2 regions of the Streptomyces sp. NPDC048416 genome follow, and region 2 is predicted to be linked to the other one. Evidence: riboswitches for the same ligand, from Rfam matches in the RefSeq annotation. Region 2 holds a riboswitch; the other holds the start of a gene.
What was found. A riboswitch is a leader RNA that binds a small molecule or an ion and turns the genes downstream of it on or off. The one in region 2 is predicted to bind cyclic di-AMP.
Positions count from the first base shown of each region.

Region 1: another riboswitch for cyclic di-AMP. It lies ahead of ACGFW5_RS29110 (transglycosylase family protein); the one in region 2 lies ahead of ACGFW5_RS11465 (M23 family metallopeptidase).

Region 1 is NZ_JBICXU010000031.1:33,756-40,776, reverse strand. Features, by position in the region: gene ACGFW5_RS29120 (cytochrome P450) at 1-512, shown strand, start outside; gene ACGFW5_RS29115 (transglycosylase family protein) at 631-1,689, shown strand; cyclic di-AMP (ydaO/yuaA leader) riboswitch at 1,947-2,117, shown strand; gene ACGFW5_RS29110 (transglycosylase family protein) at 2,120-2,824, shown strand; gene eno (phosphopyruvate hydratase) at 3,083-4,369, shown strand; gene ACGFW5_RS29100 (septum formation initiator family protein) at 4,673-5,161, shown strand; gene ACGFW5_RS29095 (DUF501 domain-containing protein) at 5,192-5,725, shown strand; gene ACGFW5_RS29090 (exopolyphosphatase) at 5,722-6,636, shown strand; gene ACGFW5_RS29085 (NAD(P)/FAD-dependent oxidoreductase) at 7,006-7,021, shown strand, end outside.
Region 2 is NZ_JBICXU010000006.1:311,905-318,925, forward strand. Features, by position in the region: gene ACGFW5_RS11455 (MerR family transcriptional regulator) at 1-665, shown strand, start outside; gene ACGFW5_RS11460 (PP2C family protein-serine/threonine phosphatase) at 1,343-2,464, shown strand; cyclic di-AMP (ydaO/yuaA leader) riboswitch at 2,723-2,893, shown strand; gene ACGFW5_RS11465 (M23 family metallopeptidase) at 2,903-4,063, shown strand; gene ACGFW5_RS11470 (aldo/keto reductase) at 4,297-5,241, shown strand; gene ACGFW5_RS11475 (PrsW family glutamic-type intramembrane protease) at 5,247-6,773, opposite strand; gene trmB (tRNA (guanosine(46)-N7)-methyltransferase TrmB) at 6,859-7,021, opposite strand, start outside.

The sequences.
Region 1 (7,021 bases), on a different contig from region 2:
GGAACGGGGTGTACGCCCTGCTGCGCAACCCCGGCCAGCGCGAGCGCCTTCAGGCCTCGCTCGACGCGGGCGAGAGCGACCTCCTGGAGACCGGTGTCGAGGAACTGCTGCGCTACGACGGCCCGGTCGAGCTCGCGACGTGGCGGTTCGCGACCGAGGCGCTGACACTGGGCGGCCAGGACATCGCGGCCGGCGACCCCGTCCTCGTCGTGCTCGCCGCCGCCGACCGCGACCCGGAGCGCTTCGAGGACCCGGACACGCTCGACCTCGGCCGGCGCGACAACCAGCACCTCGGGTACGGCCACGGCATCCACTACTGCCTCGGTGCGCCGCTCGCGCGACTGGAGGGACAGACCGCGCTCGCGACTCTGCTGCGCCGCCTTCCTGACCTGCGCCTCGCGGTGGAACCTGACGATTTGCGCTGGCGCGGCGGGCTCATCATGCGTGGACTGCGCACCCTGCCGGTCGAGTTCACACCGCCCGCGGACAACCGGAATTCCGCCGTCACCTGACACACCGTCAAGACTGTGACTTTTACGTGATCGCGGTGCCATCGACTTGTGACAGGCGTTCGAGTACGGCTACGTTCACCGTTCATTCGGCTCAGCAGTCACACGGAAGGCCTTCTTCATGCGCTCCGGGAATGGACGGCATCGTCGACCCCGCCAGGCACCCGCCCTCGTCGTAGCGGCAGGAGTGACCGGGTCCGCCATCGCGCTGCCCCTGCTCGCCGCGACCGGCGCGAGCGCCGCGGACGCCGGCACCTGGAACCAGGTCGCCTCCTGCGAGTCCGGCGGAATGTGGAGCGCCGACTTCGGCAACGGTCTGTACGGCGGGCTCCAGCTCTCGCAGGCCACCTGGGAGGTGTACGGCGGCAACGAGTACGCCCAGCGCGCCGACCTCGCGAGCCGGGCGCAGCAGATAGCCGTCGCCGAGAACGTGCTCACGGCCAAGGGCCCGAGCGCCTTCGCGAGCTGTGGCACCAGCGCCGGGCTCGCCAAGGGCGGCGGCTCGGCGAACGTCGATCCGGGCGTGCCGGACGCGCCGGACGGAACGGCGTCGTCCCTGCCGTCCATCCCGGGCGTCCCCACCGCCCCCGCGACCGGGACGCCCGACGCCACACCGACGCAGGACGGCACCGGCCAGGCCACGCCGTCCACGGACGCATCGAAGCCGAGCGGGCCGGCCAAGTCCGCCACCCCGTCCGCCTCCACGTCGGCGAGCCCCGGCAAGCACCGCGGGACGCCGGCGCCGGAGGAGAGCACGGGCGCCACCGCGCCGCAGACGCCGCCCGCCCGGACCGGCTCCGCCGCCGAGAACGGCGCGGGCGACTCGACGGACGGCCGCGACGCGGGACGGCACGCCTCGCGAGGTGACGGCGCCTCACGCGAGACGGGCAACACGCCTGCGGCGAGCGGCGCCTACACCGTCCGGCCCGGCGACAACCTCTCGGTCATCGCCGACGCGAACAAGGTCCAGGGCGGCTGGCCCGCGCTCTACCACGCCAACGAGCAGCTGATCGGCACCGACCCCAACCTGATCCTGCCTGGCCAGAGCCTGGACCTGAAGGACGTGACGGCCGCCAGGGCGACCCCGGGCGCCACCTCGGCGACCCCGGACGCCACCTCGGGCTCCGCCCCGGCCACCACGGCGGACTCCACCCCGAACTCCACCCCGAAACAGGGTTAGTTCGAGGGCGTATGTCCGTTCTGTGCAAGTGAGACATGGGTCTCTTCGCCTCAACTGGCGTGTCCTGTCTGCCCGGTCCGTCCGTCCCGCCCCTCACCTGCGGAAACATCCCTTCTGTAACCGCAAGTAAGGGGGATTTCTCCCCGATGTGCGTCTTTGAACATTGGCGGGGCGTGTGTTTTCGTCGGACTCGCTCGTCACCGCGAGCCCCGTCAGCCGAGCACGCCGAATCCTGCCGTCGGCCGATGGGAACAGTCGACGCTTATGCGCCGTAGGCAGGAGCGGGGGACCCAAGGTAAGTGCCGGGCCCGGCAGTTCGACAGGACTGCCGAGAACGGCTTGGGGTGAAGACGGGCGCATCGACGCTCGGCCGGGCAGCTCACGCCCGAACCCGACAGCTCACCTCGCAGGCGTCGGTGAGGAGAACTCCATGCTGCTTTCCGGCAAGGGCAAGCACCGCCGCCCGTCCAAGGCCGTCCGTGTCGCCACGCTGGCCGGTGTCACCGGTGCCGCTGTCGCCGCCCCGCTGATGGCGGCCGGCTCCGCCAGCGCCGCCTCCGTGCAGACCTGGGACGCCGTCGCCCAGTGCGAGTCCGGCGGCAACTGGTCCATCAACACCGGCAACGGTTACTACGGTGGCCTCCAGTTCTCGAACTCCTCCTGGGCCGCCGCCGGCGGCACCCAGTACGCCTCGCGCGCCGACCTGGCCACCAAGGGTCAGCAGATAGCCGCCGCCGAGAAGCTGCTCGCCATCCAGGGCCCGGGTGCCTGGTCCTGCGCCGGCGCCGGCAACTTGACGTCGGGTGGCGCCAAGGCCGACGTGGACACCTCCGGCTCGTCCTCTTCCTCCTCGAAGGCCGCCAAGCCCTCGAAGCCGAAGAAGCAGGCCCAGCCGCAGCAGAAGTCGCAGAAGTCCGAGCGCACCGAGTCCGCGCCGGCCAGCCGCAGCGAGCAGCGCAGCGAGCCGGTCAAGCAGGGCGACGGCGAGTACACGGTCAAGTCCGGCGACACCCTCGGCACCATCGCGAACGCCAACGGCGTCAAGGGCGGCTGGGAGAAGGTGTTCGACCTGAACAAGGACATCGTCAAGGACGCGAACCTGATCTTCCCGGGCCAGAAGCTCCACCTCGGCTGAGTCCGGCCGACCCCCAGGCCGCCCCGGCCCGGCGCGCGTTCCCCCGTACGCGCCGGGCCGGGGCTTCGCCGTTACCGGGCAGTAGTGTTGTGGTCCTTTGCCCGGGAATCCAGGCCATTGGGCCCTTTTTCGTCCCAGGACGCGGGCACCCGGCCGGTCTGGGCCCCGGAGCCGGTTAGGCTCTTGTCGCAAGGCGAAGCGACCCCGCATGTCCCTTGCACTGCTTGCGTCACATCTAGCGTCACATCCCAGAAGGAGATGCTCGTGCCGTCCATCGACGTCGTCGTAGCCCGGGAAATCCTGGACTCCCGAGGCAACCCCACGGTCGAGGTCGAGGTCGGCCTCGACGACGGCAGCACCGGCCGTGCTGCCGTCCCGTCGGGCGCCTCCACCGGTGCCTTCGAGGCCATCGAGCTTCGTGACGGCGACCCCAACCGCTACGGCGGCAAGGGTGTCGAGAAGGCCGTCCTCGCCGTCATCGAGCAGATCGGCCCGGAGCTCGTCGGCTACGACGCCACCGAGCAGCGCCTGATCGACCAGGCCATGTTCGACCTGGACGCCACGGACAACAAGGGCTCGCTCGGCGCCAACGCCATCCTCGGCGTCTCGCTCGCCGTCGCGCACGCCGCCTCCGAGGCCAGCGACCTGCCGCTGTTCCGTTACCTCGGCGGCCCCAACGCGCACCTGCTGCCCGTCCCGATGATGAACATCCTCAACGGTGGGTCGCACGCCGACTCCAACGTCGACATCCAGGAGTTCATGATCGCCCCGATCGGCGCGGAGTCCTTCTCCGAGGCCCTTCGCTGGGGTGCCGAGGTCTACCACACGCTCAAGGGCGTCCTGAAGCGCAAGGGCCTGTCCACCGGCCTCGGCGACGAGGGCGGCTTCGCGCCGAACCTGGAGTCCAACCGCGCCGCCCTCGACCTCATCCTTGAGGCCATCAAGGAAGCCGGTTACGCCCCGGGCAAGGACATCGCGCTCGCGCTCGACGTCGCCGCCTCGGAGTTCTACAAGGACGGCACGTACGAGTTCGAGGGCAAGTCCCGCTCGGCCGCCGAGATGACCGAGTACTACGAGGAGCTTGTCTCCGCGTACCCGCTGGTCTCCATCGAGGACCCGCTGTACGAGGACGACTGGGCCGGCTGGAACACCATCACCTCGCGTCTGGGTGCCAAGGTCCAGATCGTCGGTGACGACCTGTTCGTCACCAACCCCGAGCGCCTGGCCCGCGGCATCGAGGAGGGCTCCGCCAACGCCCTGCTCGTCAAGGTCAACCAGATCGGTTCGCTGACCGAGACCCTGGACGCCGTCGAGCTGGCCCAGCGCAACGGCTTCAAGTGCATGATGTCCCACCGCTCGGGCGAGACCGAGGACGTCACCATCGCCGACCTCGCCGTCGCGGTGAACTGCGGCCAGATCAAGACCGGCGCCCCGGCCCGCTCGGACCGCGTCGCCAAGTACAACCAGCTCCTGCGCATCGAGGAGATCCTGGACGACGCCGCGGTCTACGCCGGCCGCTCCGCGTTCCCGCGCTTCAAGGGCTGAGCAGCATCACCGGCTGAGCAGCGTCACCGGCTGAGCAGCATCAACGGCTGACGCCCTAGGGGGTGTCTGGTGGATCATGGCCGGGGGTGCGGCGCCTGGCACGGCACCTCGCGGCGTTGCCGAAACGCCCCGATAGCTCCGCTATCACGACGTTCCGGCGCCTTGCGATGCACCGCACCAGGCGCCGCGCCCTGACCGACCCTGATCCACCAGACACCCCCTAGCCAGTCGTCCGTACGTCCCCGGCCGCGGTCCCGTACCGTGTCCGGGGACGTACGTGTGTGACGGGGAGGCGGGACAGCGATGGGCAACGACGCCAAGGTCAAGGACCGCGACCGGTTCTCCACCGCGGCCCGGCTCAAGGTGCTCGGCGAGCAGACGGCGGCCCGCGTCTACCGCTCGCAGAGCAGACGGCAGGCCCGCCGCTCCCGGCTCACCGGCCGCGCGGCGCTGCTCGCCCTCGTGATGTGCTCGCTGATCGTGGCGCTCGCCTACCCGATGCGGCAGTACGTCTCGCAGCGCGCCGACATCTCCGACCAGCGGCGCAAGGCCGCCGACGCGCAGAAGTCGGTCGAGAAGCTGCGCGACGAGAAGGCGCGTCTCCAGGACGACGCGTACATCGAGCGGCTGGCCCGCGAGCACCTGCACATGCAGTTCCCCGGGGAGACCGCCTTCACCGTCGTCGACCCGGAGGCGGCCGCCAAGCACCGTGAGGACAAGGGCGCGACCGGCCGCGCCTGGCACTCCAACCTCTGGGACGGCGTCGACAAGGCCGACCGTTCCGCCCACTGACCACCGCTAGCGATAGAGACACCCCCAGGCATGGAAACGCCCCCGCCCCAGACCGACCGCACCGAGCCCACCGACGCGGACATCGCCGCCTTCAAGCAGCAGCTCGGCCGCCCGCCGCGCGGTCTGCGCGCGATCGCGCACCGCTGCCCCTGCGGCAACCCGGACGTCGTCGAGACGGCCCCGCGCCTGGAGGACGGCACGCCGTTCCCGACGACGTACTACCTCACCTGCCCGCGCGCCGCCTCGGCGATCGGCACCCTTGAGGCCAACGGCGTCATGAAGGAGATGACGGAGCGTCTGGCGAGCGATCCCGAACTCGCCGCCGCCTACCGCGCCGCGCACGAGGACTACATCGCGCGCCGCGACGCCATCGAGGTCCTTGAGGGCTTCCCGAGCGCGGGCGGCATGCCGGACCGGGTCAAGTGCCTGCATGTCCTGGTCGGTCACTCGCTCGCGGCGGGCCCGGGTGTGAACCCGCTGGGCGACGAGGCGATCGCGCTGCTGCCCGAGTGGTGGGCCAAGGGCCCCTGCGTGACGCCGTGCGGCGAGGAGGCGGCCAAGTGACGCGCGTCGCCGCCATCGACTGCGGTACGAACTCGATCCGTCTGCTGGTCGCCGACGCGGACCCGGCCACCGGCGAGATCACCGACCTGGACCGGCGCATGACGATCGTCCGGCTCGGCCAGGGCGTGGACCGCACCGGCCGGCTCGCCCCCGAGGCCCTTGAGCGCACGTTCGCGGCGTGCCGTGAGTACGCGGCGGTCATCAAGGAGTTCGGCGCCGAGCGGGTGCGTTTCGTGGCGACCTCCGCCTCGCGGGACGCCGAGAACCGGGACGACTTCGTACGCGGGGTCCTCGACATCCTCGGCGTCGAGCCCGAGGTGATCTCCGGCGACCAGGAGGCCGAGTTCTCCTTCACCGGCGCCACCAAGGAACTGGACGGCGACGGGCAGTACTTGGTCGTCGACATCGGCGGCGGTTCCACCGAGTTCGTGGTCGGCTCCACGCGCGTGGAGGCCGCCCGCTCGGTGGACATCGGCTGTGTGCGGATGACGGAACGCCACCAGCCCGGCGACCCGGCGACGCCCGGTCAGATCGCCGCGATCCGCGCCGACATCGACGCCGCCCTCGACCTGGCGGAGCAGAGCGTGCCGCTGACGGGACCGCGCACCCTGGTCGGCCTCGCGGGCTCGGTCACCACCGTCGCCGCGATCGCGCTCGGCCTGACCGCGTACGACTCGGCCGCCATTCATCATTCACGGATCCCTCACGAGGACGTCGCCGCGGTCACCGAGCGGCTGCTCGCCTCGACCCACGAGGAGCGCACCCGCATCCCCGTGCTGCACCCCGGGCGGATCGACGTGATCGCCGCCGGCGCGCTGGTCCTGCTCGCCGTCATGGAGCGCACCGGGGCCCGCGAGGTCGTGGTCAGCGAGCACGACATTCTGGACGGAATCGCCTGGTCGATCGCCTGATCGCGGGCTTCTGGCGGCGTCGGGAACGCGCCACCGGAGAAAGTTCGTGAAGTTCTTCACAAGGAAAAGGGGCCCACGGGCCGAGGTTTCTGGTCCCGGGACCGCTTTCCGAGGCTCAAGGGCCCCTCGCGCAGGCATTCCAAACGGTTCCGCGTGGGCTGCGCCTGCGTTTCCCACGGCAGTGGTCCACCGGGCCCCGGGCGGTGCAGGCCAGTTCAGAAGGGGTGAACAACGTTCACCCGGGCCCCGTGGTTCCCTCTGAACACCATGACCCCGCTCACGTGGGCCGCGCAGTGTAGCAGACCCCCCTGCGAACCTTGTGAAGGGGCGCACGAGCGGGGGTCCTCGGGCAGGTGGATACTCGATGGCATGAGCACCACGGAGC
Region 2 (7,021 bases):
ACCGCTACTACGACCAGGACGCCCTGGTCCGGCTCCAGCGGATTCTGCTCCTTCGGGAGCTGGGGCTTTCGCTGCCCGTGATCGGCGAGGTCCTGGAGGGCGAACGCGATCCGTCGGCCGCCCTGCGCACCCATCTGCGCCTCCTCGAACAGGAGCGTGCGCGCATCGCGCGGCAGATCGCGTCCGTGCGGACCACCCTGCACAAGACCGGGAAGGGAATGGAGCTCATGGCCGAGGAAGTGTTCGACGGCTTCGATCACACCCAGTACGAGGAGGAGGTGAGCCGCCGCTGGGGGCGGGACGCGTACGAGAAGAGCGACCGCTGGTGGCGCTCGCTCACCGAGGAGGAGAAGAAGGGCTTCCAGCGGGAACACGACGACATCGCCCGCGACTGGGGCCTGGCCCGCGGGGACGGCCTGGCCGCCGACGGCGACGTGGCGCAGGACATCGCCGGGCGCCACGTCGCCTGGCTGTCCGCCACCACGAGCGTCAGCAGGTCCTACGTCATCGGGCTCGGCCGGATGTACGTCGACGACCCGCGCTTCGGCGCCACCTACGACCGGCACGGCGAGGGCACGGCGGCCTTCGTGCGGGACGCCCTGACGGTGTACGCGGAGCGCCACCTCCCCGACGCCCCGGCCGCCGGGGGTGTGTGCGCCCAGTAGTCTCGCGTGCGCGATGAGTCATGGTGGGCCTCGCGGGATGAGGGAGGGGGCGAGGTGGTGAGTGGGCACGAGTGGGGGCGCGGGCGCGGCGGGGCGACGGGCGGGTGCGGAACGTGGCGGAGGGTGCGTGCCGTGCTGCTCCCGCTCGTGCTCTGCGTACTCGTCCTGGGTGGCTGCCAGGAGCCGGGCGGGAAGGGCCCCGGGCCCGGACCCCGGCCCGTGCCCGCCGGCCGGCGGGTGCCGGTCCGCCCCTCGGCGGTCCCCGCGGGCTGCCGCCCCGAACGCGGCGGCTGGGCCGAGCCGCCGTGCGTGCCGGATCAGGGCGTCGTCCACCACCGCCACACCAGGGGAACCTGCCCCCGTACGCGTCCGGGCCCGCAGCGCTGCCGCCGCGCTTGACCGGGTGGGACGGCGGACGTGTCCGGGCCCGCAGTGCTGCCGCCGCCCTCGACCGCCCGGGCCGAGCCCCTGGTGAACCGTGCGAGCCGACGAGCCCTGGTGGACCGTGCGGGCCGAGCCCCTGGTGGACCGCCCGGGCCGAGCCCTGGTGAACCGTGCGGGCCGGCCCCGAGCGGGCGGGGTTCGTGCCCCCGCGCCCGTACTGATCCGCCGCGCCCGACGCCCCGCTTGGGCGCGTCCGAGTCGACGTCGGGGCCGGGACGGGGCAGTCTGGACGGGTGCGGCAGCGAGCAGAAGGCGACGGGCGCCTGGTACGGGCGCTACCCGTACTCCTCGTCGTCGTCGGCTTCGCCTTCGACGCCTCGACCCCGCCCGACCTGACGGCCGCCGCCCTCTTCGCGGGCGCCCCGGTCGCCGCGGCCCCGTTCTACTCGGGCCGTGGCACCGCCGCCGTCGGCATGGGCTCGGTGCTCGCCGTCGTGCTGCTCTGGTTCATACACGACCTCCCCAACCTCGGCGAAGGCGCCAGCGAGCTGTTCACCGTGCTCACGGTCGGCGCGCTCGCCCTCGTCATCAACAGCATCCTGCGCCGCAGTGGTGAACGGCTCGCATCGGCCCGTGTCATCGCCGAGACCGCGCAGCGCGCCGTGCTGCCCACGCCCGCGTCCCGCATCGGTGGCCTGCACGTCGCCGCGCGGTACGAGGCGGCGCAGGCGGACGCGTTCATCGGCGGAGACCTCTTCGCCGTGCAGGACACCCCGTACGGGGTCCGGCTCATCGTCGGCGACGTCCGCGGCAAGGGGCTCCAGGCGGTCGAGGCCGTCGCCGTGGTGATCGGGGCGTTCCGGGAGGCGGCCGAGCAGGAGTCCTCCCTGGAGGCGGTGACCCAGCGCCTGGAGCGGGCGCTGGCCCGCGAGGGCACCCGGCGCGACCGGCTCGACGCGGTCGAGGGGTTCACCACGGCGCTGCTCGCCGAGATCCCGCGCGGCGACGGCACCGTACGCACGGTGAACCGGGGCCATCCCGAGCCGTTCCTGCTGCACCCGGACGGATCCCTGGACGCGATCGTGCCGGCCGAACCCGCACTGCCGCTCGGCATGTCGGACCTCGGCGTGTGGCCGGACCGGGCCGAGCTGCGCCCCTTCCCGCCCGGTTCGACGCTGCTCCTTTACACCGACGGGCTCTCCGAGGCGCGCGACGCCCAGGGCATCTTCTACAACCCCGGCGCACGGCTGCGCGGCGCGATCTTCCCCGGCCCGGACGAGGTCCTGGACGCGCTCGTCGACGACGTACGCCGCTACACGGGCGGCGGCGCGAGCGACGACATGGCGCTGCTCGCGGTGGCCCGCCCGGCCGAGGGCCAGCCCGAGCGGCGGCGCACGGTCCGGATCGTGAAGTAGGGCCGCCGCCGTGGCGCGGGGTCACGGTGGGTGCGCGAAGGGTCTCCCTGCGCATAACAATTGACACTCCGTCAGAATGCGGGTGCGGCGGGTGTGGCTCCGAGGGGGCGTGAACTCGACCGGTTTGCCCCGGCAGTGGGCGCTAAGTCCGGGCCATGGCCGTTAACGATCAGTGGGGAACGGCTTGGAATCAACCCCCGCCTTCTATTAACGTTCGATAACGCAGCGCGGTCGTACCAGCCGTCGCCAAGGCGGCACCGTGCGCATGCGCCGAATCCCGCAAGGGAGCCGGGGGACCACCAACTTGGGGCGAATCGGGCATCCGCCATGGGCGCTCGTAGGAGACCTTCCTGCTCCGAACCCTCCTCCAGGGCCCTAACGGCCTAGGGACCCCCACCGCTGACCCGGTAGGCGAGAAGGAAGGAAAGGAGCGCCTTCGTGGCGTCCAACGACCCTGCTCTCGACACTCCCCTGCCTCCTGGGGCCGCGCTCTACGGGGACGCGCCCGGCGAGGACGAGAGCTGGGAGGAGTGGGACCCGACCGAGGAGTCCGTACGCGCGGTTCGCGGCCGGCACCGGGTGGCCAAGCAGCGCGGCGGCCTCGCCCGCAGCTCCACCGTCCTCGGCGTGGGGGTCATCGCGGCGGTCGGCGCGGGCGGCATGGCCACCGCGCAGAGCAAACCGCCCGTCTCCATATCCCTGCCCGACTCCCTCGCGGGGAGCCTGCCCGACCTCGGCTCGCTGCCGGGCGTCGGCGCACTCCTCTCGCACGGCGGTACGGGAGCGGACGCGCACGGCGGTACGGGAGCGGACGCGCACGGCGGTACGGGAGTGGACGCGCACGGGGACGCCTCCAAAACCGCGGCCGCCGAGGCCGACCGGAAGATCGCCGCTGCGCCGCTGAGCATGGCCGGGCTCTCCACCAGCGAGGCCGAAGGGGGCGCCACCGACGCCGGGGAGGCACTGCGCGCCCGGATCCTCCAGCAGGCCGGGCAGCAGAAGGCCGCGGCCGTCGCCGAGGCGAAGGCCGCCGCGGAGAAGGCGGCGGCCCAGAAGGCCGCGGCCGAGGCGAAGGCCAAGCAGGAGGCCGCCAAGGTCCAGGCCGCCGCCGAGGCCGCGAAGGCCGCCGCCGAGAAGAAGGCGGCCGAGGAGGCCGCGGCGAAGAAGGCGGAACAGGCGCGGCTGGCGGAGCTGGCCGCCGAATACTCCCTGCCGGTGGGCTCGTACACGATCACCTCCACGTTCGGCGAGGCCGGCTCGATGTGGTCGTCCGGCCACCACACCGGCCTCGACTTCGCCGCGCCCACGGGCACCCCGCTCAAGGCGATCCACTCCGGGACGGTCAAGTCGGCGGGGTGGGCGGGGGCGTACGGGTACCGGACGGTCATCACGCTCGAGGACGGGAGCGAGCTCTGGTACTGCCACCAGTCGTCGATCGCCGTCGGCGCGGGGCAGAAGGTGACGACGGGGGAGGTCGTGGGGCGGGTCGGTGCGACGGGGAACGTGACGGGGCCGCATCTGCACCTTGAGGTGCATGCGCCTTCCGGTACGGGGATCGATCCGATGACCTGGCTTCGGTCCAAGGGGCTCAAGCCGTGACGGTGTGACGGTGTGACGCCGGTGCGGGTGCCGTCGGTGCCGGTGCCGGTGCCGGCGCCGGTGCGGGTGCCGGTGCCAGTGCCGGTGCGGGTCGTGGGTGGCTTGGCTGTCTCGCAGTTCCTCGCGCCCCCGAATCCCCGTCGCTTTTCCCGTTGTTCCGCGTGTCTCTGGAGGGGCTGCCAGGAGAGGGCGAGGCGCGGAATACCTGGCCCCGTGCGGGAGTTGCTGTCGCCATGACCTCTCTTCGTGCGCTCGGCAGCTCCGATCTCTCCGTGTTTCCCCTCGCCCTCGGCGGCAACGTGTTCGGCTGGACCGCCGACCAGGACCAGTCGTTCGCCGTCCTGGACGCCTACACCGCCGGTGGGGGCAACTTCGTGGACACCGCCGACGCCTACTCCAAGTGGGCCCCCGGCAACTCCGGCGGCGAGTCCGAGACGATCATCGGGAAGTGGCTGGCCGCGCGCGGCAACCGGGCCGACGTGGTCATCGCCACCAAGGTCGGCGCCCACCCCCGTTACGAAGGGCTGGCCGCGACCACGATCAAGGCCGCCGCCGAGGAGTCCCTGCGCAGGCTCGGCACGGACTACATCGACCTGTACTACACACACTTCGACGACACCTCCGTGCCCGTCGAGGAGATCGTCACCGCGCTCGACCAGCTGGTGCGCGACGGCAAGGTCCGCGCGATCGCCGCCTCCAACATCACCCCCGAGCGGCTGCGGGAGTCCCTGGACTTCTCCGACCGCGAGGGCCTGGCCAAGTACGTGGCGCTCCAGCCGCACTACAACCTGGTCTCCCGCGGCACCTACGAGGGCGTGCTCCAGGACACCGCCTCGCGCGCGGGTCTGGCCGCCGTGCCCTACTTCGCACTCGCCTCCGGCTTCCTCACCGGCAAGTACCGTCCGGGCCAGGCCGTGGACAGCGCGCGGGCGACGGGCGCGGGCAAGCATCTGGAGACCGAGCGGGGCCGCAAGGTGCTGGCCGCGCTCGACCGGATCGCCCAGGAACGCGACGCCGAGATCGCCACGGTGGCGCTGGCCTGGCTCGCCGCGCGACCCACCGTCGCCGCGCCCATCGCGTCGGCCCGCACCGTCGAGCAGGTCCCGGCGCTGCTCGCGGTCGCCGACCTGGAGCTCACCGACGCGCAGCTCTCGGAACTGACCGCCGCGTCAGCGTAGCCGCGTCAGCGTAGATAGGGGTTGTGGGGGCCGCGCCGCGCCGGGTCCCCGGCCGGGCCCGGCTGCCCGTACGGGGCGTACTGCGGGTGCGGGGCGTGCTGGGGGTGCGGGGCGTACTGCGGGTGTGGGACGTACTGCGGGTGCGGAACGTACTGCGGGTGCTGGGTGTACGGCTGCGGCGGGCCCGGCTGCGGGGGCATCCAGATCCGGCCCGACGCTCCCGCCGCGTACAGCAGCGCCGGGCCTGCGACCGGCTTGCGCTCCCACAGATGGTGGAGCAGCTCCTGCTCGCGTGCCGCGAAATCGGGCCCGGGACCCGTGGCGCCCGCGCTGCGGTAGGCACGGTGGCGCAGGAAGGCGAGGGCGGTCGCGAACGCCTCGTACTCGGCGACCGCACGCGCCGCCCGCTTCCCGCCGAAGCGGTGGTGCGCGAAGTCCCGGGCCGTCGCACGGGCCCGCATCGAGGACAGCGCCAGCGGCTCCACCGGCCCCAGCCAGCCGGCCGCGGCGTACGCGGGCAGCTCGGCGGCGACCGTACGCAACTCGCGCTGCCGGCTCCAGATCGCCAGCCAGGTGAGCAGCCCGAACACCGGCACCATGACCGCCCCGTACACGATGTAGAACCCGTACACCCCGAACAGGGCCGAGCTGTTCCACAGGGCGTGCATGCCCATCGCGAGCACCAGGCCGAGCAGCGGGAACGCGGTGCGGCGCAGCCGCCTGCCGGGCGGCGAGAGCGCGGCGAGGCCGAAGCCGATGCCGGTCAGGACGGTGAACAGGGGGTGCGCGAACGGGGACATGACGACCCGCACGAAGAAGGTCGCGGCCGTCGTGGACGTCAGGCCCGCGCTGTGGCTGGCCTGGTCCTCACCGAACGCGTTGCCCAAGTACAGGATGTTCTCGGTGAACGCGAAGCCGGTCGCGGTGAAACCGGCGAAGACGACACCGTCGACGATGCCCGTGAAGCAGCGCCTCCTGAAGAGGAACAGCAGCAGGACGGCCGCCGCCTTCGCGCTCTCCTCGACGATGGGCGCTATGACGCTCGCGCCCAGGTGATCGGCCGAGGAGGGGTCGGCGGTGGCCGTGGCTATCCACCGGGTCGCGAACGAATTGGCGATGATCGCCACCAGGGCGGCGGCGCAGGCGCCCCACGCCAGGGCGAACAGGAGATTGCGCCACGGGCCGGGGTCGACGCGGTCGAGCCAGCGGAACGCCGCCGCGAGCAGCGGCACCGGAAGCACCGCGAGCCCGAGCCCCACCAGGAACCCCTCGGTGCCCGTCTGTTCCCGTACGAGCGCGAGGATCACCAGGCCGCACAGGGCGAGCAGGGTGATCAGCGCGCCCGCGCGGACCGCCTTGGAACGCCAGAAGTCGCGGCGCGGCCGGTAGCGCCACTTCGACCGGTCCGGCGGGACCTTGTCGAACCGGGGCTCGTCCGCGCACGCCGGGACCGGCCGGGCCGCGACGGCCTGGCCGGGCTGCTGGGGCGCCTGCCCGGGGTGCGGGCGGTGCGGAAGCGACTCGAAGGACACGGGACGACCCTAACGAGGGTCACTGACAATCCGCGACGGCGCCTGCACTACCCGCTGTGTGCGCCGGGCCGGCGGGGCCGGTACGTCAGCCGTGTTCGCCGGCCTCGCCGCGTGCGGCCTGTTCTCCATGCTCGACCCGGCGGAACAGCAGGTCGTGGACCACGTGGCCCTTGTCCAGGCCCTGGCCCTCGAACCGGGTCAGGGGGCGGAACGCGGGCCGCGGCGCGTAGCCGCCGCCCTCCACCGTG